DNA from 2 places in the Paenibacillus sp. LT-B23 genome. Region 2 is predicted to be linked to the other one. Evidence: predicted binding sites of a transcription regulator. Region 2 holds the regulator's gene; the other holds the start of a gene.
The links. The regulator LexA, encoded in region 2, represses DNA repair genes until DNA is damaged. The targets are predictions, from matches to a motif close to CGAACATATGTTCG.
Positions count from the first base shown of each region.

Region 1: the regulator LexA is predicted to act here: its motif matches at 1,940-1,953, upstream of ACWXW9_RS08995 (YhjD family protein).

Region 1 covers NZ_JBSQBM010000005.1:195,002-198,698, forward strand. Annotated here, with positions in the region: gene ACWXW9_RS08975 (spore germination protein) at 1-643, opposite strand, end outside; partial or broken gene ACWXW9_RS08980 (hypothetical protein) at 814-888, shown strand; gene ACWXW9_RS08985 (hypothetical protein) at 1,076-1,222, shown strand; gene ACWXW9_RS08990 (hypothetical protein) at 1,226-1,477, shown strand; gene ACWXW9_RS08995 (YhjD family protein) at 1,484-1,891, opposite strand; gene ACWXW9_RS09000 (DMT family transporter) at 2,025-2,915, shown strand; gene ACWXW9_RS09005 (YitT family protein) at 3,378-3,697, shown strand, end outside.
Region 2 covers NZ_JBSQBM010000001.1:265,704-269,400, reverse strand. Annotated here, with positions in the region: gene ACWXW9_RS01280 (HAD family hydrolase) at 1-487, opposite strand, end outside; gene ACWXW9_RS01275 (hypothetical protein) at 679-1,188, opposite strand; gene ACWXW9_RS01270 (DUF896 domain-containing protein) at 1,303-1,509, opposite strand; gene ACWXW9_RS01265 (LysM peptidoglycan-binding domain-containing protein) at 1,617-1,985, opposite strand; gene lexA (transcriptional repressor LexA) at 2,176-2,802, shown strand; gene ACWXW9_RS01255 (hypothetical protein) at 3,062-3,358, shown strand; gene ACWXW9_RS01250 (hypothetical protein) at 3,629-3,697, shown strand, end outside.

The sequences.
Region 1 (3,697 bases), on a different contig from region 2:
TAAAACCAGGAGGCAGTACCATATCGGAGGAGATGGCCCTTATTCTTTTTTCCACTTCCTCCACTAGCTCAGGATTGGCCAAGTTTTGCATATACATGATAGCGACTTTGGTCCGGGTTTTAGATCCGACATAAAAGTAGCGCACAATCAGCGATGTGCTGATGATTTGTTTGCGAATAAGATTCAGATTGACGGACAGCTGCTCAATAAATCCATTGTGCGGCCCGCGGATAATTCCCTCGTTCTCCGGCTCATCCGTACTACGGGCGTATGTTTTTTCGGAGGAAAGGATATAAAATTCTTCTGCGCCATCCACCATTAAAATGGAGTATCCCTCAATAAGCGAATCAGCGGCATTTCGGAGGTCGGTGTCCTTTTGGCTGTTCAGGGTGGTAAACATTTGATGAGAGCCAGAATCGGTTTTCTTATACAATGTGGCCAGAATGTGAGTCTGAATGATCTCCTGATCCACGAGTGAGTCTATATAGAGAAGAATGCCATCTTTCCCGTCAACAGAAATAGCCTGTTTTTTTAAATCATCCGTATAAAAAAGAGCTTGCTCGATAAAGGAAATATTCTTGTTCAATTCAAAGGGAGCTGCGTTATGTCCAGTCAAGAAAACACCTTCTTTTGGATGAGATATGCATAATGTGTGCCAAATGGATTGGATTTATCCATGATCTGGCGCCCTATCCATATCCCGCATCATCTTCACCTCACGTAACGTGAATGTTTTATAATAGAATAGGCTGAAAACGAGAGACTCAATTACATATATCTGCACGCACGATACGATTCTATGAGGAAAAAGGGATGATTACTCCTGACGGGACCTTTGACTTTGTGGTCAGCAGTTATGCCCTGCATCATCTAACAGGTAAACAGAAAATACTCGCTCTGTCGGAAATGCAACGCACGCTTAAACCTCATGGACGTATTTGCATCGTGGATCTGATGGTGGATGTAGCGGAGCTACTGGAAGTGGGGGGAAAGGTGTCCACGCCAGGAAAGGAGGAATCCGAGCTGCCAGTATATTGTGCAGAACGCTCCCGCATGCTGGATTGGTTCGATAGACATGGGTATTTTGCGGCTTCCTGGCATATTACAGGGCGACTGCATCAAGGCAGTGGCATGGCTGCAAAAGCTAAGCACTGGCAATCCAGTTGCTCTTACTGCTGCGCAGGCCCTGCAAATGGCTATAGTCAATGTAGCCAAGCTTTAAACTTTGAGCACAAAACCGGCACACTTGAGGTGGGGAAAGGCGGATATCATTCTGATAGATATGCAAAAGCCGCATTTACAGCCAATACACCAGATAGAGTCACTGCTTGCTTACAGCGCAAGCGGCGCGGATGTCAATACGACAATTGTGAATGGGCGTGTGCTCATGCGCGGAAGACAGTTGCTAACAAGAGACGAGAAAGAGGTGCTCGCACAAGCAACGGTACGCGGAAAACGCATCGTACAAGGATTTTAAACGAGACTACACAGTCGAGTGGCTTTGGGTCACATCAATTCCCAAATAATGTCCCAGTTCCCGTCGAACCTCGCTGCGTGCAAAGGAGGAAAGCATGAAAAACCGCTTTTGGTAGCCACGGCATACATACAGGACCTCCACGCCTTCGTGATTCCGGGTTTCGTTGTATATTTTAACTCCCTGCCTTTTCATTCGCGCCTTTGTCTCCGCCAATTGAACAGCTACACGCTGTTGCACCCCGGTCAGGCTGCGAACGTACAGATCGGGCATTTTTAAGGCAGAGGCATTCAGAATGCGAATGTCCCGCTCCAGCACATCCAGCACGAGGGTCAGAAGTACACAAGCTTTGATCAGCCCTGCGTCTTCTTCGGAAGGCAATGGGGCCTTATTCTTGTTGTCCAGTATCTTTTTCATAAGAAATCTCCTTTACTCATAACAGGAATACAATTATAATCAGCATACAGAACAAATGTTCTTTTTATACTTCATCATAGAAATTATTCCTTTGCCAAAGCAATCATCAATTATTGGAAAGAAGGTATACATATTGTCACGCTCGTTATATGCGGCGCTTTTGCTGCTAAGCCTCATTTGGGGCGGATCGTTTTTGTTTATCAAGGTATTATTGCTTCATCACGTAGGGCCTTGGACTATTGTATTTCTTCGTTCCAGCTTTGGCCTCATTTTTATTGTTTTGTTGATGCTGCTCATGCGCAAGCCATTTGAATTCAGAAGTATTCCATGGAAATCGGTTATTCTCGTAGCTCTGGTAAACATGGTTTTGCCATGGGCCTTGATTAGTTTTAGCGAGACCAGGATTGCTAGCAGCATAGCTTCCGTATTGAATGCCACCACGCCAATCTGGACCATGTTGGTCGGACTTGTCTTGTTCGGAGCTATCTTTCATCGAATGCAGTGGTTTGGAATGGGACTCGCTTTTGTAGGAATCGTTATTTTACTGGGTATTAATCCTGTATCCATTATTTCTGTCGACCCCGTCGGCTTTGGATGTATGCTGCTTGCGACTCTCTGCTATGGCTTTGGAACGCAACTGTCCAAACGGTTTTTATCCAATCTGTCGATGTATCAGGCAACCTTTGCGACATTATTGGGTGCAACGGCAGCGGGCGGCATCATGACGGCAATGGTAGATCGACCTGATCTGTCGGTCGTCGTCATCCCTGGTGTATTGGGTTCTCTTATAGGGCTGGGGGTCTTGGGATCGGGAGTAGCTTATATTTTGTTCAATTATATGATTTTGCGGGGAAGTCCGGAATTTGCCTCCTCGGTGACTTATTTTGTACCGGTGAGCGCTATCGTATGGGGCTTTTTGCTTCTGAATGAACACATCGGCTGGAATGTTCTGACCGGGCTGGTCCTCATACTCGGAGGGGTGTTTATGGCCAACCAGCGCAGAACAGCCAAATTGGCTGGGTAACCACTGAAAATCTGCATAAACCAAGCTATAAACACATTCTATGTGCATCCGCCAAACCTTCGGTATAATGTGGTTATTCGCACATACAATAAAGCATGCTCACGCATAAAATAAAAATATGGTGCGGCATAAAAAGCAAGCTGTTTAGCAGGTGGTAAGGTGTGGTATAATAAATAATAGAATTACATGTACCACAGAAATGTCGGAGTTTTATTCCACAAAAGAAAGGATCAGGATACCATGTGTCCCCGAAGGATACTTCCCCAAAGGACGATTTGGAAACGATTTGATCTGTCTTATACTTAGCTTTTCCGCGGAGTAACGTCAAGTTGCGAAAGCCAACTCTGCGGAAGAGGGGATTGTACATGCGAAGGACCAAGTCCTCCAGGCACATCTTACCCGGTAGCTTCCGTAAGAGTGGGTTCATCCACATCAAACTTACGAGAAACCGAGGGAGCCTGTATGAGGAAAACTTACGAATCTATCGTGAACAATGGAGCATTAAGGCAGATTGCTGTCATGCTGCTCGGAACATGCATTTTAGCTTTTACGTATTATCACATCAATGCTCAAAATCATTTGTCAGAAGGCGGATTTGCAGGCCTAGCTCTGCTGGGACATTACGCATTTGGCGTGTCTCCGGCTTGGAGTATGCTGCTGCTTGATATTCCCGTCATATTATTGGCTTGGGTACTGAAGGGCAGAAGATTCATGCTGCTGGCATTAATCGGGGCGGTCGCATTTTCCCTGTTTTATGCAGGATTTGAAAAGTATTCGACGCT
Region 2 (3,697 bases):
GTTGTAGATCAGGGGAACCGTTTGTCAACAAAAGCAGCTTATACTGCCCTTTTAGCTGCTCCAGAATCTCAAACGTTTCTTCATAAACATGGGGGCGGGAGCGTCTTTCCAAGGCAAATTGGGTTGCCAGCTTTTGCGCCAACTCTTCATTATCAATCCCTAGCTTTTGAAGACCTCTACGCCAAGATTCCTTACGATAAGCAGGGGCCAGCTGTTCCAATTGCCGGAACTCAGGCTGCTCTCCTGCCGTAAAATTCGCCCACAATCCTTCAAACGGATTAATACCAATCAATTGAGTAAAACTAAAGGTTTCATAAGACTCATACAAAGCACGTGCTTCCTTGCGAGCTGCTTCTTCCAAAGCTTTCGGATCAACGCCTGCTTCCAGGGAACCTGTCTGGCACGCCGCGTCAAATGCCTCTTCTACGCTGCGCTCATCCCACAGAAGTGTATCATCAAGATCGAACATTACCGCCTGAATCGTCATCTGAATTATCCACTCTCTTTCCACTTTATATGTACGCTTGTTCTGCCTTGTTGCGTCTACAAGCATTCCAATCGGTATGTTCCCATATTAAGCAAGAGGCCGCGATGTGTTATATGAAATAACATCATGCGACCTTATTTACAGAGGCTACAGCCCACAGACAATTTAAACGATTCGTACCAAAGAAGTCGTTATTTTTTGTCTATTTGAACCTGATTAGATAGGGCAAACTTCTCAAGCCGCTCTGCAATGGCATCCGTATCATAACGGCCCAGTGATTTTGTGAAAATAAAATTGCCACCCTTACCTTTTCTTTCAACGGTTACGTAGCCCTTTTCAATCTTGATGGCTTTCATATCCTCTGCTGTCATTGGACGCTCTCTGCCACCCTTCAGCATATACAGCGTGCTCTTTCCAACCTTCAAATAAGGACGACGGATGAAAAAGATAACAGCCAGCATCAAATACAAACCGAATACAAGCCAGTCCATTCCCCGCATGCCAGTCTTAGTCAAAAAATAACTCATGAGCATGTACAAAACTGCAAGTCCAGCCAGCATGATTGGCACGGTAATATTACGCCCACGGAAAATATCCATTGCAGAACCGGCACCACTAATGGTTTGAATACCTTGCTTTTTACGCGATTTATTCAAATGCGCTGTGTTTTTGCGAACTTTTCTTTCAAATGACCGGGCCATCTCTCAATTCCCTTCCCATATATATTACGTCAAAATAATTTCCACCAATTCTAATCTATATAGATACCTAAAAAACGAAAAGCAAATTACGTGGGCTAAGCCGCTTCAGCAACATTAATGCGTCAGCCCACCATTTCCCTTCGATGTATCTTCGTCCACAATTTCAATCGTATCAAGTTGCTGCCGGAAATTACGGCGGATGTTATCCAAATAAATTTCCCGAAGATTGGCGCGCTCTACTGTTTCTTCTTCCGTCAATCCTTCGGCTTTTGCTTTGCGAGCCAATTCATTGATTCGCTGTACCAAGCTGTCTATATCCAAATTCTGTCCCCTCCATATAAGCAAAGATATAATACACTTTGACATGTAGAAAAGAGCTTGTCAAGGTTCCCTCATTACGTCCCCTGACAAGCTCTAATCGTGACAGATCAGAAATGCGGAAGCTTTAAAACCTGGCCTGCCTGCACTCCCCGATCTTCCAGTCCGTTAATCCGAACAATTCCTTCTATATATACCCGTGTATCCATTCGTTCCGGTTTATGATTGGAGGCAATCTGCCACAATGTATCCCCAGGTTGTACAATAAGTTTGGTCACCTCTTCATTCGAAACCAAAGGAGCCGCGAATACTGTCCGTACACCTGCACCTGCAATCCATGCCACAATAAGCAAAATGAGAAGTTTGGGCAGAAGGCTATTGGAAACGCTCTGTACAAGCTGCCCCCTTCTCTCATTTCGGACATTTTGCATCTTTTCTAAATTCATTGGAAAAATACTTTGGTATGTGCTATATTTCATCATTGGCTGCGTCCTCCAAACGTTTGTTCTTATGTTTTTTCACAATATAACACGAACGTTTGTTTTGTTCAATAGAAAAGAGAACAAAAGTTCGTAATTATTTTTAGGGATTATTTAGAACTTATGTTTGTACGAACGGAGGTTCTATGCTATAATTTTCCCAAACGTTACTAAATGGGGTTGATACGGTATGTCTAAGATTTCAAGCCGCCAGCAGGCCATTCTTGAATTTATCCGCAATGAAGTGCGTCTAAAGGGGTATCCCCCTTCTGTGCGCGAAATAGGTGAGGCTGTCGGATTGGCCTCCAGTTCTACGGTTCACGGTCACTTGGATCGTTTGGAGAAAAAGGGACTGATTCGTCGTGATCCAACGAAACCACGGGCTATCGAGTTACTCGGCCAAGACGAATCGGATAACAGCAACTTGATTAATTACTCTATTAGTCGTGTTCCGGTCGTCGGCAAAGTAACAGCTGGTCTGCCTATTACAGCAACAGAAAATATTGAAGATTACTTTCCTCTTCCCCAACATTTTGTTGGTGAGGATAAAATATTCATGTTATCTGTTGTAGGAGAAAGCATGATTGAGGCTGGTATTGCCAACGGAGACTATGTCATTGTACGTCAGCAGCAGACAGCCGATAACGGCGATATTGTCGTCGCCATGACGGACGAGGACGAAGCTACTGTTAAAACTTTTTACAAGGAAAAAGATCATATCCGACTTCAACCGGAAAATCCGGCCTTTGAACCGCTTCGTCTGACGCACGTCAGTATTTTGGGCAAGGTTGTAGGACTCTTCCGGGACTTCCACTGATTTTTCATTTTTCAGCCTCGTTATTCTTTTCGCTACAACAAAACCGGCTGCCCATAGCAAGCCGGTTTTGTATTGATCTTATGTACATAGAATCTACCTCACTACTATCCCTTTCCCTTTTGATAACCCATGGATTAATCGGTATATATCTGCAATCTGCAATTACTGTTCTGCTTATTGGCGGGTCAAAAATAACTTTGTAATTATTTTAGATAAATATGGTATATTAATATTTATAGTTTTATTAAGGAGAGATTAAATGAAAAAAATTATAATTTCAGTGTTTATAGTGACTTTTATCGTAATAGGTTTTACAGGTCCAACAATGGATTATGTGTATGCTAAGGAGAATTCAACCAGAACAACCTTTGATCGCATTCATTACATACAAATAATTATCCATTTTAAATCATTGGAAAAGCAACTTGAAGCTGTAATTTCCGAAAGAAATAACTTCCCAGAGGACAGTCCAGAATATAAAGAGCTTTCTGAACAAATGAATCACATTCTTGAGCAGGAAATATATTACCAGAAAAAACTTAAAGCCCTTTTATAGTAAGTAATATACTTCTCCCCATTTCTTATCTTCACTTTTTATCATTTTACTCATGCTGATCTGCTGTAACTTTCCCTACAACGTAAAGTTGGTAAGGATAAGGCAGGTAAGCATGAGTTTTTTTGCGTTCCTTACCTTTATACTTTATTAGTGTCTGAATATCAGGGTCATAGGTAATAGCTTCTTTTTGGTATTAATAGATTTATGCTGATACATAGTTAGTGCTACTGACATATGAATAAAGTAGACCTTAGCAAAGGAGATATGCAGATGATCAAAAATAGAGTCAAAACGTATAAGCATCGTATTGGTAAGAACAAATTTCTGGTCGTAAAAGTC